DNA from 2 places in the Bacillus sp. UNC322MFChir4.1 genome. Region 1 is predicted to be linked to the other one. Evidence: a T-box and tRNA genes for the amino acid it is inferred to sense, from the RefSeq annotation. Region 1 holds a T-box; the other holds one or more tRNA genes.

The links. A T-box is a leader RNA that pairs with one kind of tRNA and senses whether it is charged. The one in region 1 lies ahead of BR72_RS07400 (valine--tRNA ligase), so its partner is inferred to be a tRNA-Val.
Region 2: it encodes a tRNA-Val, which carries the amino acid that the T-box ahead of BR72_RS07400 (valine--tRNA ligase) is inferred to sense. The anticodon was not compared.

The regions. Positions count from the first base shown of each region.
Region 1 covers NZ_JQKQ01000014.1:31,588-40,384, forward strand. The annotation lists gene BR72_RS07390 (hypothetical protein) at 1-359, opposite strand, end outside; gene BR72_RS07395 (bifunctional folylpolyglutamate synthase/dihydrofolate synthase) at 516-1,826, opposite strand; gene BR72_RS07400 (valine--tRNA ligase) at 1,930-4,575, opposite strand; T-box leader at 4,614-4,845, opposite strand; gene BR72_RS07405 (hypothetical protein) at 5,102-5,296, shown strand; gene ysxE (spore coat protein YsxE) at 5,324-6,349, opposite strand; gene spoVID (stage VI sporulation protein D) at 6,414-7,379, opposite strand; gene hemL (glutamate-1-semialdehyde 2,1-aminomutase) at 7,693-8,797, opposite strand, start outside.
Region 2 covers NZ_KN050809.1:336,085-344,881, reverse strand. The annotation lists gene BR72_RS27480 (GMC oxidoreductase) at 171-353, opposite strand; gene BR72_RS25875 (GMC family oxidoreductase N-terminal domain-containing protein) at 340-795, opposite strand; gene BR72_RS19020 (response regulator aspartate phosphatase) at 1,378-2,472, shown strand; gene BR72_RS27360 (hypothetical protein) at 2,469-2,591, shown strand; gene BR72_RS19015 (hypothetical protein) at 2,686-2,928, shown strand; gene BR72_RS19010 (2-keto-3-deoxygluconate permease) at 3,648-4,616, shown strand; tRNA gene BR72_RS19005 (tRNA-Val) at 5,115-5,187, opposite strand; gene BR72_RS19000 (hypothetical protein) at 5,361-5,555, shown strand; gene BR72_RS18995 (recombinase family protein) at 5,641-6,222, opposite strand; partial or broken gene BR72_RS18990 (Rha family transcriptional regulator) at 7,286-7,561, shown strand.

The DNA.
Region 1 (8,797 bases):
GGTGCTGTTTTCTCATTTGTCGCTTTTTTTGTTTCATTTTTCTCTGTAACAGTTGCTGCTGGGGCTGTCGTTTCATGAACAGTTTCTTTCCCTGTTAGTAAGTGCAACATTCCCATTCCAAACCCTGTCCCAATTACAATCGCTGTAGATACCGTGAGAATAAACTTATTACTCCATCCTTTTTTTCCTTTACGTATTGATGCTGCATGTTTTTGAAACGACACAACATTATTTGTCACCGTATTCTCTGGGAGCACCCAATCAAATTCTTCTTTTTTTGTTTCCTCTTCTTTCTTCTCTATATAATTTGCTTCCGTTCCATTCACTTTAACTGAAATTGGTCGCGACTGTTTGTCCATACCCCCACTCCTTACTTCTTATCATTGCCAGCATCGTATCATACTCGCTTCAAAAAAAAACGAGATACTTGTCAAAGCGGTTCGCCAAATTATCCTATATTGTTATCTTATATGTATGCTTACGTCTTTATTTGTAGAACAAAAAAACTAGACAGCTTATTTCTGTCTAGTTTTTTGAACCACATATTTACGAGCTTCTGATATAAAATAAAGAGAACCTGTTAATAGGAAAATATCATCTTCTTGTAAAGAATCCATTGCCCTACTAATCGCTTCCTGCCAATTTTCAAAAATATGTTTCGATTCTCGCTTTGAATGAGCAGCAAGAGCTTCAGCAGAGATAGCACGATCAAACTTAAACGTTGTAAAAATCATTTCATCCGCAATTGTTTCTAATTGTTCAACCATTTCATCCAGTTGCTTGTCCCCAAGTGCTGTAAATAAAATAATAATTCGTTTTTCACTGTAATGTGCACGAACAGTTTCTACAAGGCTATGTATACCTTCTGGATTGTGTGCCCCATCAATAATGACATGGGGGTGAGTAGAAAGTTGTTCAAAACGTCCAATCCAATATGCTTCCGCTAATCCTTTTCGAACATGCTCTTCATCAATTAAAAATGCTTGATATACGTTTAAGTATGACATTGCCATAAGTGCCAGCGCAGCATTTTGCACTTGATGCTGACCTTTCATGGAAATGAAAAGATCTTCATACGTACGGAATGGAGACGAGAATGTAAACCTTTCCCCTTCTTTCTCTGAAGAAAGATGTTCTACTTGAATTTGATTTCCTAGTTCATATAAGTTAGAACGTTTTTCGTTAGCAGTCGTACGGATGACTTCTAACGCTCCGTTTTGCTGTACCCCAGTTATAACAGGAACACCTGATTTTATAATTCCCGCCTTTTCAAATGCAATTGCTTCTAGCGTATCTCCTAAAATATGCATGTGATCACGGCCGATATTTGTAATAATTGTCAGTACAGGATGAATGACATTTGTTGAATCAAAGCGCCCTCCAAGACCTGTTTCAAATAACACGACATCACACGGATTTGTCTTTCCAAAATAATAAAGAGCCATAACGGTAATGATTTCAAATTCTGTCGTTTCGCCTAAATCTGTTTTATCTAACTTCTCCACAATAGGTTTAACTCTATTTACGAGATCGGTAATTTCTTGATCTGTAATTGGTGCACCATCAATACTAATCCGTTCATTAAACGTTTCAATATAAGGTGAAGTAAACGTTCCTACTTTATACTCTGCCGCCTGTAACATATAACGCATATATGTAAGAGTTGAACCTTTTCCATTTGTTCCTGCTAGATGAACACATTTTATGTGACGCTCGGGATTTCCGAGTTCCCCTAGCATCCATTTCATACGTTCTAACCCTGGTTTTATACCGAATTTTAAACGGCTATGAATCCAGCCGATTGCTTCTTCATATGTATGTATCACGTGTACCGTTCCCCTTTCCAATCAGCAAAAAAGATCTTGTCTCAGCTCTATTATACGCAAACAAAAGAGACCCACCAATACGGCGAGCCTCTTTCGAACAACTTTATTTTTGAAGATCAGCTAAACGCTGGCGAACTGCTTCGCGTTTTTCTAAATAATCTTGCTCTTTCGCGCGTTCTCCGTCAATAACTGCTGCTGGAGCTTTTGCTACAAAGCCTTGGTTTGCAAGCTTTTTCTGTACACGTTCTACTTCTTTATCGAACTTTTCAAGTTCTTTTTCAAGACGTGCTCTTTCTTCATCAAGGTTGATCAGATCAGCTAGTGGTAAGAATAGCTCTGCACCTGATACAATTGCCGTCATCGCTTTTTCTGGCGCTTGTAGATCCGTTTGAATTGTTAATTCACTTGGATTACAGAATCGCTCAATGTAAGAGCTATTTTTCGTAAGCTGCGCTAGTACTGCTTCGTCTTTTGCTTTAATTTGTAGTTGAACTTTTTTGCTCATTGGCGTATTTACTTCCGCACGAATGTTACGAACAGAGCGGATAATATCAACTAGAAGATGCATTTCTGCTGCTGCTTCTTTATCTTGTAAATCTTCGCGAACTGTTGGCCAAGCCGCTACTGTGATAGATTCACCTTCATGAGGTAAATGTTGCCAAATTTTCTCTGTTACAAATGGCATGAATGGGTGTAACAGGCGCATTGTTTGATCTAGTACGTATGCTAAAACAGAACGAGTTGTTTTCTTCGCTGCTTCATCTTCTCCGTATAATGGAATTTTCGCCATCTCAATGTACCAGTCACAGAAATCATCCCAAATGAAGTTATATAATGCACGGCCAACTTCACCTAGTTCATATTTATCCATGTTACGTGTTACACTTTCAATCGTTTCGTTTAAACGAGTTAAAATCCATTTATCTGCAACTGATTTTTCACCAGTTAAGTCGATATCTTCATATTTCATGTCATCCATGTTCATTAATACGAAACGAGATGCGTTCCAAATTTTATTGATGAAGTTCCAAGTAGATTCTACTTTCTCCATGCTAAAACGTAAATCTTGACCAGGCGCACTTCCTGTTGATAAGAAGAAGCGCATTGCGTCTGCACCGTACTTCTCAATAACTTCCATTGGGTCGATACCATTACCAAGAGATTTACTCATTTTACGTCCTTGCTCATCGCGAACAAGGCCGTGAATTAATACGTCTTTAAATGGACGCTCTCCTGTAAACTCTAAACCTTGGAAAATCATACGAGATACCCAGAAGAAGATGATGTCATAACCAGTTACAAGAGCGTCTGTTGAATAATAACGCTTGAAGTCCGCTGCATCTTCGTTTGGCCAGCCTAGTGTAGAGAATGGCCATAATGCTGAACTAAACCATGTATCAAGTACGTCATTATCTTGGTTCCAGTTTTCAATATCCGCTGGCGCTTCTTCACCTACGTATACTTCACCAGTTTCTTTATGATACCAAGCCGGGATGCGATGTCCCCACCATAATTGACGAGAAATACACCAGTCATGAATATTTTCCATCCAGCGTAAATATGTGTTCTCGAAACGATCAGGTACGAACGTTACTTTTTCTTCTTCTTTTTGTTGAAGTTCAATTGCCTTTTCTGCAAGTGGTGCCATTTTTACGAACCATTGCGTTGATAAATATGGCTCAACAACTGCTCCGCTGCGCTCACTATGACCAACAGAATGCATATGCGGTTCGATTTCTACTAATACACCTGCTTCTTGCAAGTCTTTTACTAATTGCTTACGGCATTCAAAGCGATCCATACCGTTATACTTACCAGCTTTTTCATTCATTGTTCCATTTTCGTTCATTACTAGAACGCGTGGTAAGTCGTGGCGGTTACCTACTTCAAAGTCGTTTGGATCATGAGCTGGTGTAATTTTTACAACCCCTGTTCCAAACTCTGGATCTACATAGTCGTCTGCGATAATTGGAATTTCACGGCCAACGATTGGAAGTGTAACTGTTTTTCCGATTAAATGTTTGTAACGATCATCTTCTGGATGAACTGCTACTGCTGTATCACCAAGCATTGTTTCCGGGCGAGTCGTTGCAAGGCGAATGTGACCAGAACCGTCTGTTAATGGATAGTTCATATGGTAGAATGCCCCTTGAACATCTTTATGAATTACTTCAATATCAGAAAGGGCAGTGCGCGCTGCTGGATCCCAGTTAATAATGTATTCTCCGCGATAAATTAAACCTTTTTCATATAATTGAACGAATACTTTATTAACTGCATCAGATAAACCTTCATCTAATGTAAAGCGCTCACGAGAGTAATCTAGTCCTAAACCAACTTTCCCCCATTGCTGACGAATGTGATTCGCGTATTCTTCTTTCCATTCCCACGCTTTTTCAAGGAATTTTTCACGACCAAGGTCATAACGAGAAATACCTTCTTCACGAAGTTTCCCTTCTACTTTCGCTTGCGTTGCAATACCTGCATGGTCCATACCAGGAAGCCATAATACATCATAGCCTTGCATACGCTTTGTACGCGTTAAAATATCTTGAAGCGTCGTATCCCAAGCATGACCTAAGTGCAGCTTACCAGTTACGTTCGGAGGCGGAATTACAATCGTGTATGGTTGTTTCTCTGCGTCTCCTTTTGCTTCGAAATATTTGCCTTCAAGCCACCATTTATAACGGCCTTCTTCTACGGATATATGATCGTATTTTGTTGGTAAATTCTTTTCCGTGTTTGACATATTTTTCCCTCCTTAAAATTAAAAAATGTCCCTCATCCAAAAAGGACGAGGGACATCGTGGTACCACCTTTATTTACAAACAAATTCAAAATTTGCTTATACTCTTGATTTGATAACGGACAGACCCGTCTTTTCCTAATGAGAATGACTCCGTTCAGAAAAGATGCTCCAGGGCTACCTTCTAACATGACTATCTAGAGAATCTCACAGCTAATAATTCTCCTCTCTGCAGACGTTTAATGTTATACTCTTCCCCTTCAATGCATTTATATAATTGTTATTTATTATATACAATAGTGTAAAAAACGAAACTACATTCGTCAAGATAAAAATATTTTTCGACTTACATCTATCATCATTACATTTTATTTTCAATCAGCTTAACCAAGTTTTTTATAACATATGCAAATAAAATGAAAAAAGTGCAGCACAAGCACATTAGATGCCTATCCTGCATATTGTAATATCATATTTTCACTTCTCTTATAATTCCATTCTAGAGAAGGTTGTAATACGGAGGACAATTATGCGACGCTATCGACGCACGTACAACTTTTCATCCCCCTCATGGTTAAGAAATTTACAAACGATATTTTCTGATTTTGCAATTCCACTTACAATTTTCCAAGGCATTCGTACTTTGCTACTTCCTACGTTTTTAGATTTTGTTATTCTTGCCATTTTTATTGCAGCAACGATTCGCTTACATTATAAGCCGTAACCTCTTTATTTAGGCTACGGCTATTTTTTACTGTGATTGATGCTCAGCAGCTTGAAGCTGTGCCACGAAATATTCAATATTACTTATAAGCCAATGTGCTTGCTGGAGCATTTTTACATCATGTAACTCCTTTGTTTTATTACGAGTATTTCGAGCATTTGCATAGGCATTCACTTGTTTAATAAATGGTTTTGGATACGCTAAATATGCAAGCATAAGCAGCTTTTCCTCTTTCGTAAACGCAAAATTCTTTTGATATATTTGGTACCATTCATACCGATCATTTCTTACAATTGGATACGTGTTAAAGGAGCGCGAATAAAATTGAACAATATCTTGAACTGGGGTAGCAAACCCTGCATCTTCTAAACTAATAAAATAACCATTTCGCTGATAATCGAACAAAAAGTGATTCATGGAAACATTACCGTGAATAAATGAAATACGTGTTTTTTCTTTGTCTTTCATCGCTTCATGCCATTCTGTAAATTGTTTCTTCGCAAATTCATGAGCACGCATCACTTGATGAAAGTACGTACAATATTGCAATTCAAACGGAGACATATACCATTTCGCTTCCGATTCAACTAAGAACTCCTCTAATAACGTGCCATCTTGTTCCCAGCGATTTGAAATCGTATCAAAATGTCCTTGAATCGCCTCTTCTGTCACGTCTTCTTCTCGCACCGTTTTTTTATGCATCATAGCAAGTGTTTGAAACATTTTATGATACTGATCGTTCTCTTCTCCTTGACTCTCTGCGTTTCCTAACCAAGGCATTAAATAATAACTATGCTCACCATCACTTAAAATGTGCGTTCCATCTCTCGCATGATAAATAGGGGCAAAATTTGTAAATCCTTTTTCTCGTAAAAATTGAACATAATACATAAGATTACTTCGTTCTAATTTTTGTGGTGGCAATTTTTTTAACGCATATGGACCTTGGCTCGTATAAATTTTTATTACATTCCCATATTCCTCAATATGCTCAGGAGCTAATTGATATAGCTGTAAAACAGAAGCATAACGCTCTCGTAATTCCATGTCCATATGAACAACGACCCTTTCTACAGGAGCGTGAAACAGAAAAGAGGTGAGGAAGATTTCTCTTCACTCACTTTACTTTCACCTTTGGCACTGGTATATATATAATTTGTCCTGCTGTTAAATACAAATCATCGTTTTGATTTACACGATGTAAATGTTGTACGGAAGTATCATAACGCTCAGCAACAGATTCAATCGTGTCACCTTCTTGCACAAAATATAGTCTCAGCTTTGTAAATTCATCTTCCGGCTGTTTTGAAAATAATTTTGTTAAATATAGTGCGTTTTCGTCCCGCTGTGAATATAAAACTTCTTCTTGCTCTTCCTCATCAATAATTTGTTTCTTCGCTTCTTTATGTCCGAAGACCAGCTGCGGCGTGACAACTTCTTCACGTACTTGTTCTTCTTGCCTTTGTTCCTCTTCTTCGTTTTCTTCTTCCTCATCTAGTTCGGGCTCTGGTTCTTGACGAGCTTCTAACTGAAATGGCTCAAAAGCATAATCTTCCCATTCGTCAGTCTCTACCACTTCTTCATCTAGTACCTCTTCTTTTACTGTTTCTTCGACTTCACGCTCTTCATCAACTAGTTCTTCTACTTCACGTTCTTCGTCACACAATCCATGAATTGAAACATCCGCCAAAAGCTGCAAACAACCATTTTCTAATAATTCATAATCAAACTCTTCAATATCCACATACAAATCTTCGACTCGCTTCACGCGGCCACGTGGAATCGAAATTTCCAGCGGAAACGAATGCACCAATTCATTTATCCCATCATCGCGCGTCTCCACATAATCTATCGTACGTACCGGAGATAACTCTCGTAATGAGAACGTCTCCGTTTCTTCCTTCGGGATATATTCCCCTGTTAAATCAAGTTGCCCGTATACAACAATTTCATATTCACGTTCTTCTATAGCAACATCAGGATCTAATGAAATCGAAAGTAGTTCATTGACTTCCTGTCCTTTTTGAAACCATACAGATTCTTTTAAAGAAAACCGCAATGCAGTTTGTTGCTCTGCTGCCACTTCGTGTTCCCCCTCTCAAACTCTATGTCATTACAGGTTTATGTGAGGAACAGAGACTTTATGAATAAAAAAATTGCTGTGGACAAAAAAGAACCTGACCGCGTCTATGTACGGCCAGGTCCTCTCGCCTCCCCTAAAGAAAAGGGGATAAGCTAGAATTTCAACTGCTATTTATATACAAATTTTGTTTGTTCAGCATACAAACCACTGCCACCCAAAATAAAACGTAACCCACACCGGACGTAGCAAAAAAAGGACCTGACCGCTTCTACGCACGGTCAGGCCCTCTCGCCCCCCTAAAGAAAAGGCTTTTTTACCCTTTTAATTTAGACATCGCAATCTCTGCAGCAGCAATCGTTGCTTCAATATCAGCATCACTATGCGCCGTTGATAAGAACAAGCCTTCAAATTGAGAAGGTGGTAAGAATACACCTTGTTCTACCATTTCACGGTAATACGCTGCAAAATATTCTAAATTGGACGTTTTTGCTGTTTCATAATTGATAACTTTTTCATCTGTAAAGAAAATACCGACCATAGAACCAGCACGATTAATACAATGCGGAATACCATATTTTACAGCTACTTCATGTAAGCCTTTTTCAAGCATCTCCGCTTTACGTTCAAATTCTTTGTAGCTTTCTGGTGTTAACTGGACAAGAGTCTCATATCCTGCTGTCATTGCTAATGGATTACCAGATAATGTACCAGCTTGATAAATTGGGCCACTTGGTGCTACTTGCTTCATAATTTCAGCTTTACCACCATATGCTCCGACTGGAAGTCCGCCACCAATTACTTTCCCTAAACATGTTAAATCAGGTGTTACCCCAAAATATCCTTGTCCGCAATTATAAGCTACGCGGAAGCCCGTCATTACTTCATCAAAAATAAGAAGTGCCCCGTATTCTGTTGTCACATCACGAAGACCTTGTAAAAATTCTGGAAGCGGTGGTACAACACCCATATTTCCAGCTACTGGTTCTACAATGATACATGCAATATCATCACCGAACTGTTCAAATGCATATTTCACGCTTTCTAAATCGTTATACGCAACCGTAATCGTATTTTTCGCAACGCCTTCTGGTACGCCAGGGCTATCTGGTAACCCAAGCGTAGCAACACCAGAACCAGCTTTAATTAAAAGAGAATCACCATGTCCGTGATAGCAGCCCTCAAATTTTAAAATTTTATTACGGCCTGTATAACCACGTGCTAAGCGAAGTGCACTCATTGTCGCCTCTGTTCCAGAGTTCACCATGCGTACAATTTCAATGGACGGAACGCGGTCGATAACAAGCTGTGCTAATTTATTTTCAATTTCTGTCGGCGCTCCGAAGCTTGTTCCTTTTTCAACTACCGCTTTTAACGCTTCCACAACTTGGTCGTTGGAATGACCATGAATAAGCGGACCC
Region 2 (8,797 bases), on a different contig from region 1:
TGAATTGATGAGTACAATATTTAATTTCAATAAAATGTCGTAATTTATAGGGAGATATGGTGGTATATGTTTAGTGCTTGAACGAATATGCGAGCAAATAAATAAAAACCGCATCAAACGTTAATTTGACACGGTTTTTGTAGTTATGATCCTGGCTAAGATTTCAGTAATTATATAAACTTATTTCTATAATCTTCAAGTTCCTTATCTGTCATTACATATGAAGAGCTATCCCCTTGAATAAACTGCACCGCATTGAGTCCGATCATCTGAGTAGCGGCGGACGGCTGCCCATCCGGTAAAATAGGCGAAATGGACAAATCGGCAACCTTAAGATTTTTAATACCAAACACATTGAGGAATCCATCGACAACCCCTTTTTGAATCGTCCGAGGCACCAATCCCTGAACGCTGGAGAATGAGCGAGGAGAAAAATCCAGCTGAGAGGATGACACCTTTGCGGGCAAAATTTTTGTAGGAAACCCCGTCTTTGACATATTCTACCCCAACTGCAGTAGGGGTTCCATTTTTATCCACAAACAACACTTTGTTGACAGTTGATTTAGCTAAGATGACCAACTTTCTTCCCCCAACCCCAAATTCATCTGGAAAAAATTGATTCCCTTGGGTGACAATCTGGTCATTTAAATAGCCTGTTGCTGTTGAAGAACGGGCAAAGTTACCGGGGCTAATTTCTCTTTGAATATATTGCGTTCTAGAAAATGTACAATCCCTGATGCTGGTATTATAGTCATTAACAATTGGTGTCCCCAAAACAGTGTTTGTTGCTTGCACTAACGTATTGATCAAACTATTAGGGGGACAATTAGAAAAGAACTCAGATATATATGATTTTTCACCTATACTTTTTTCTATAATTACATTATTTTATACTATCCCCATATTCACGTTTATCGGAATACCATACTCTCTGTTAGTCGATTGGGCTACGAACAAAATCTTAAATAAGTGTTATTCTTCTAAAAAAGCATATTTGATTTAATTACTTATGTACTCAATGTTTGGAGTTATTTTATAGAGAGCGGGTTAATAGGGTATTCTCTCTACGGGATCCTACCAGCGATTGTATATTTCCATGTATTATTGCTATTAAGACGGAGCGGAAATAATTCAAGGATTGAGGAGTTATAAACACGATAGCTATCTACTGTAGGTTTAAAATAAAGTTGCATTGTTTATAAAAAAATCATATCGCTTTGCTCATTCTCGATTAAAGAATTTTAAATGAGTTTTAATTAAACTTTTTTCAAAATAAAATTGTTAAACAAATGTTGAGAAATATTAAATTTGAATTTCCATTAAATTCTATTCTTGCTATTATTATTTATAAGAATATTCAAAAAGGGAGGGGATGTCATGGACGTTCTAATAAAGGGGAATGAACAAATTTCAAAACTACTTAACGAATGGTACCAAGAAATACGTTCACGTAATATAGATAATGCCCATTGTTTAAAAGAAGAAATTAATTCTATCATTCACAATAACGAAGCAGACTCAAACTTGTTATTCTACTATCACCTTTTAGATTTTGGTTATAAATATTTAGTGGATAATTTAAGTATTTCAAAAAATAGCTTTGATAAAATTGAATCTTTTGATATTCCGACAGATAACTTTTTATCTTACTACTACCATTTTTATAAGGCTATTCATTCTAACGCAATCGGTAATTATAACCTTGCTAAAGAACATTATGATAAAGCAGAAATTTTACTTAAACACATTCCTAATGAACTTGAAAAAGCGGAATTTCATTATAACTTAGCAACATATCATTACCATATTTATCAAGCACTTTTGGCCATTAAACATGGTACAAAAGCTAGGGACATATTTTCTAAACATGAAAGCTATGAATTAAAGACAGCTTATTGTAATAATTTATTAGGATTAGCTTGTACGCATCTAAGAGAGTTTGAACTAGCTGAAGAATACTTTGTTACTGCAATGGATATATTCCAAAAGCAAAAGAATGAGAAAGCAATCTTACTAGTTCGGTATAATTTAGGCTTCATGTATGCGAGTCAGAATCTTTCTAGTTCGGCAATTCGATACCTTTCAGAAGTTGTTGAAAAGAAATCTCATCATTACAAAGCCATTTTTGTCAAAGCAAAGGAACATGTCAAGCTAGATGAAGAAGAAATTGCATCTCAACTCATTGAAAAAGGTTTAACTATCTGCAATGAATTAGGAAATCAAGAATATCAATACCGTTTTGCAATTCTAAGAGAAATAAATAAAAAAGTTACTGCCGAAAAATTAGAACAAGCTGTGTTAGCAGGAATGGACTACTTTAGAAACGAAAGATTATGGGAGTATGTTCAAGAATACATGGAAGCATTAGCAGTCCAATTTCATAGCGAAGGAAACTTTGAACAAGGAAGTAAATATTTCTACTTAAGTTATGAAGCGAAAAAAGAAATTTTTAAAAAGGAGGCGCTAAAGTGAAGAAAGTATTATTAGGAGTGCTATTGATTACACTTGTAACGATAGGCACACATACTTCAGTTAATACTCAAACAGCTATTAATATCATACAAGGATTAGCTGATGGTGATACAGGTTGATTTATTAAAAACATAGGACGCTTACCTATGCTTCGGTCTTAGGGGGGCGTTCTTTTTTATTTAATTTTATCCAAAAAAGGACTGAACAACGAAAATGTTTGATGGGCTAACAATAGAGACAATTGGCAAGTCGTTGGATGCACTTGAAAAATTTGGTCTAATCGGTTGTATACCTGAGAATTTTGTGGTTGAACGTGGAGAGTATCAAACAAATCCAAATACGTATTGGGTACATACAGATAAAAGTAGATTTACTTCCAAACCAATGAATTATCAGAAGCGTAAATTTATTCATGTTTCTCAATGTTTAGATGATAATACAACAGGGAGTCTATAGTATTAGATTGTAAATTAAAAAAGCGTCAGTTTAATTAACACTATTAAGCGTAGGTTAGAAATTTTCAAGGTAGGAAAATTTTAGATTTTGGATTAACCTTAAGCTAAAACATATATAACATAAACGAATATAGAGAAGCTTAATGCTAATCGAGCATTTAAACATAAAAACAATAAAATCTAATACTTATTGATTAATCTCTCCATTGTAAATGAGGGGCTAACTGAATAAAAGTACGATTTTATAAAAATATAAGAAAATAGTGAAATAACTACATACATTTGTTAAAAATATGCCACGTATGAAAATTAAGATTATCCCCTCAAATAACATATGTTGTAGGCATTTCAAAGGTTTCAGCAAGAAAGTACCTTAACTTCCTAAAGGATTTAGGAATACTTGAAGTCAAAGTCATCTATGGAACAATGGGACGGTCTGTATATCAGCATGAATATAACCAATATAAGGAACACCTAATAAAAAAGTAAGCAGTTTTTGAAACTGCTTACTTTTTTTATTTACAAAAATGGTTATTAAAATTTCATAAACTATGAAAACGCTCTCTTTCTGAATATGATAGACAGGTAACAAAGCAAAGGGAGATTAAAACATAGTACAAGATGCAAGAAAATTGGAACCACTTTCTCCGATTATTGGAATGATTGGTAAAATAACGGGTTCCTTTCGAGGTTATAAAAACTACTTTAGGAGGGTTAAAAATGCAAATTCCAATTAAGAAAACGCTTGATAAAATTCCGGGTGGTCTGATGGTTGTTCCACTTTTTTTAGGAGTATTAACGAACACATTTTTTCCGGAATTTTTAAAAATTGGAAGTTTTACAACGGCATTATTCAGTAAAGAAGCATCATCTACCATTTTGGCATGTTTTATGTTTTTAATTGGTTCACAAATTAATTTCAAATTAGCACCAAAGGCAATAAAAAAAGGCGCAATATTATTAACAGGAAAATTTATAATAGGTGCTGCTATAGGTTTAACTGTAGCAATGATTTTTGGGCCTGCCGGAGTACTAGGATTATCACCATTAGCCATCCTTGCAGCATTATTAAATGCTAATGGTGGATTATATGCATCTCTTGCTTCATCGTATGGTGACGAAACTGATGTAGGCGCATATGCTGTATTTTCTTTAAAAGATGGTCCATTTTTCACATTAGTTGCATTAGGTGCATCCGGCCTTGCCTCAATTCCTCTTCAAACACTTGTAGGAGTATTAATTCCAATAGTAATAGGAATGATTTTAGGAAATATTGATTCTGATATGAGAAAGTTCCTTGGAAGCAGTAAATTATTATTAATTCCATTCTTCTCATTCCCATTAGGTGCAGGAATGAATCTTTCAACTATTATAAAAGCGGGAGGTCCTGGCATATTACTAGGATTAGTAGCTGCATTCACTGGAATTGGAGCTTACGTACTTTTGAAGTTATTTAAGGAAAATCCTATCGTTGGTTTAGCAACAGGGTCAACTGCCGGAAATGCTGTAGCTACACCAGCTGTTGTTGCAGCAGCAGATCCAACCTTAGCTTCAATAGCACCAGGAGCTACTGCACAAGTTGCAGCAGCATGTGTAATATCTGCAATAGTCTGTCCGATTATTGTTAGTTATGCATTTAAAATGTCCGAAAAGAAAAAAGCTAAAAAATCAATTGCAGGGGCAGCATGACAATAAAGTAAAAATCTACTGTTATTCTGGCCATCATGCTGCTGAAGCTTTTAAGCCAATTCGAAAATAAAACAAGGAAGAGGCAGTCAGCGGTTTCACCGTCTACTTTGTTTAGTTACAAAAAAGGGTCATTAAGTTAAAAAAACTAGTGGGATAAGGAAAAATTTATTAACATGGTTGCAGTATTGTCGGAATAGCTATTTTAAGATAGAAGGAAGGAAACACCATGAATGTATCTGAGAATACTATTGAAGATGCTATGTGAAAACCTGAGTATAAAGAAATTAAGAGTGTAGGTATTTGGACAAAGAGTAATTCCTATGCATATTAAATAGTTAAATAAAATGCTTGTACTCCTGGTAATTGATCGAACTTTCGGTACTCCAGGCAGTGACAGGCATTTTTTCTGCCCCATTTCTGCCTCAAAAGTACTGTTTCATCCTTTTGGTTAAACTGTTGTACATTAGAAAACCCCTTGAAAATCAAGGGGTTTCGCTATGATCCCGACTGGGTTCGAACCAGCGACCTCCACCCTGTCAAGGTGGCGCTCTCCCTGCTGAGCTACGGGATCAGCTATATAAGTAGGTTTACTCGTTGTGAACCACTTAAAATAGTATTTGTTGGGTAAAATACTATAGTAGTTTAAGCTATAAGTCAACAATAATTAGGTGCGACCTCCACAGTTACCTTTTGAGTTACTACCTCTCAGGTATTACAAGGTGGTTAAACTAAGGGGGAATATTTATGAGCAGTTTACGTCTAGTAAAATCTAATGAATACAAAACAAATGAGCTTTACATCGATAGCTTGGAAGTTGCGGAGATGGAAAATGAATTAAAAAGTCAAACTCCTCAGTTTAAATTACCTACGACTTACAAGGATGCACTAATTGAGTTAGTTGCACAGATTGATGCTAAAGAGATGGGACTAAATAGTTAAAACCCTCACCTCGATGAGGTCAATTCTCCCACATTAGAGTTTCGAATAGTGGACATAGGAGGCAGCACAATAAAAAGGACAACCCCTACAGGTCATCCCTCTCACGTATTGATCTATATAGTGTTGCCCGGCTCATTCCAGTTATCTCAGCTATTTGATTAGCAGAGTATCCATTAGTTTCCCTATTGTCGTACAGCTCCAGAGCATGAGCTACTTTAGGGTTCTTACTCGTGTACTTCTTAACTCTTCCCTTGTAAGCACCACGTTCCTTAGCGAGTGCGACACCTTCCATAGTACGCTCATGGTTTATAGCTCTCTCAAACTCTGCCACACTGAGCAGGATACCTAGTAAGAGTTTACTGTTAGGAGTATTGTCAAACGTACCCATATTAGCTATAACAAGCGTTACACCTTTGGAGGTCAATTCCTCTATGAGTTGAATACCATCTTTTAAACTACGAGATATACGGTCTAGCTTAGTAACTACTAAGGTGTCTCCCTCAGTAATGGTATCCATAAGCTTCTGCAACTGAGGACGATCTGTTATGTTCTTACCACTTATCTTCTCATGGAATATCTTTGTAGCACCTCTGTCAGTTAACTCACGAGTTTGTACCTCCAGTGATTGTTCCTTTGTTGATACCCTAGCATAGCCGTATATGGTCATTATCCATCTCTCCTTTTTGATACACTCTATTGATACATCGTTAACTCAATAGTATCAACAACTACCTAGTTGTGTCAATAGAGGAAGGTCAAAAGATACACTATGTAGATACGAACACTTGAGAACGCAGCTAATAAGTCTGTCTCGTCAGATCATATATATGTCTTTGTTGACGAGATGGCCAGCTTAAATATTACAACCATAGGGGGGTGTTTCGCAGACGCATGTAGCCAAATATAGTAGAAACTACATGAGAAGTCGACCTCGGAGTATAGCACCTGGAGGCGGCTTATATTGACCGTTCTCACCAGGCACACCAAGGAGTTGAAACCTAATCAGCAATTTTTATAAAATTTATTCTCCAAAAGTCGGTCTTGTTAGCCGTTCTCGTTGGTCTCACATCAAATTAACCTTTTGAGATCATGATACTAAGTTTACACTCTCAAGGTAATACTCATTTGTAACACTATTGTAACTTGACTTTTTAGACTTATTACTGTATAATGAACTAAGAGAGAAATACTAATTAGGTTAAATTCGATAAAAAGAAATAAAAAAGAACTATCGAGATGGACTAATAGATATAGCTATCTCGGTAACGAGAAAGTAAACTATATAGTTAAATCTAAGAGTGCTACCTCATAAGGTATTTGAATTGATTTAAATACGAGAACGGACAATAGGGTTAACTTCACAAGTACATCTATCGGTTAACCGATAAGTAATAACCTGTGAGTTGAATACTAATAGATATCCGTCTCAGGTGTTTATATATTTCGATTGAGAAAGTAATTACATATGAGTTTTAAACTTAGAGTTGTACTGATGAGCAGGCTGATTAGCTTGCCTACTGAGTGCAGCTCTTTTTGTTGTTCTATTAGTTTATAATTCGTAAGTAAAGAAATACAAATACCTTATGAGCTGGGACTAATGGGTTGCTATAAAAGAAAAAGAAAAAAAGAGGGTAAAATCGGCTGAATACCTTGGGAGAGTAAGGTGGAATGTAGTTTTAATACCGCTCGTTTTTTTTCGCTACTTGAGACGGGACTAAGGGGGAATATTAATGAATAGTTTGCGATTGATTAAAACTGAGGAGTACAAAACTAACGAGCTTTACATTGATAGCTTAGAAGTTGCGGAGATGACTGGGAAGTTACACAAGGATTTATTAAGGTCTATTGAAGGATATATAGAAGTTTTAGGTCAAAGCGCAAAATTGCGCCCTGATAATTTCTTTGTAGAAAGTACTTATCAGGACTCTACAGGTAGAAAAAATAAGAGCTACCTTCTAACCCGTAAAGGTTGCGATATGGTAGCCAATAAGATGACAGGGGAGAGACACAATCATTTATTAAGGGATACTATCGAGGTATTAATCTAATATTACCCTAGTATCAAATTTTGGTAAATTAATCAAGTTATTCCTTTTTTGTTTTAGCACCTCTATAATTTTGGGGAGGTGATTTGAAGTGATTCCTTTGTTGGAATATAAAGACCAAATGAGTACTACTTTAGAAATTAATTTTGTTTTAGGTTCAGTGTACTTTTTTATCAAAGACAAGGTAGGAAGGAAGGTTCTCTTCGTATTCTCAGGAAGCCGAGCTCGTGAGTTTGTAAGAATCCTGAGTAGTAACGAACGAACTGAGGTATCAGACAATGGGGACGGTCTAATGTGTTTTCAACCTCTAAATAGTGGAGGGTTTGGTATAACCATAGCTTCAAAGGGTATATCTGTATCTTTTATAATAGATCGTCAGCCAACTGAGGAGTTAATTAATTGGTTTCAAATGGTACATAACTTGTAGTACGGCTTGTGTGCTAGTGGTGTACTCTTAATGTTCGAAGATAATATGTTGACTGGGAAAGATAAATACGGATTTGATGAGGAGAGCCAATAAGGTTCTCTTTTTTTGCATCCTCAGGTTAAATGGACGAGACTAAACAATTTGATATTTACATATCGAAGGGAAAAAAAGAGAGTTTTCTCTTTGGAGGTATACATCTACATTGTAAAGCGACGATGATGTTACACTTTCCGTATATCCTTTATGAGGGGCAAGTTTTTCCTTAATGTCACAGTTCTAATAAATACCTATTGAAGGGGATAAACTAGAGTTTTTCCTCAATGCAACGCTTAGTGTATATAGTATATGAAGGCGATTTTTTCCTCAATGTCACGAAACTTGTACGTTATTATTGAGGGCAAGTTTTTCCTTAATTTGATTAAATCTTGAGATAGGCAACTATTGGGAAGACGCTGAAGGGGTTCACCACCCGGAGTTTTGCTAATGGAAGTTACATCTCAATATAGCCTCCTGATGATACTACATAGTTACTGACATGGCTATGTAGTAATTTGGCCTGCTCAGTGTGGGGATACTGGGTAGGTTCTTTTTTAAATTAATAGTCAAGGAATAACTCGATAAATAAAAACTATAAGGGGAGATGGTTCAAAGTGAATAAGGAGTTCAACAATCAAGTTTTGAAGGAATTTGAAAATTATATGGAGTCTAATGGAGTGAAACTAACTTTTGTAGCTGTCAAATTAGGTCTATCTTCGACAACTCTATCGAGC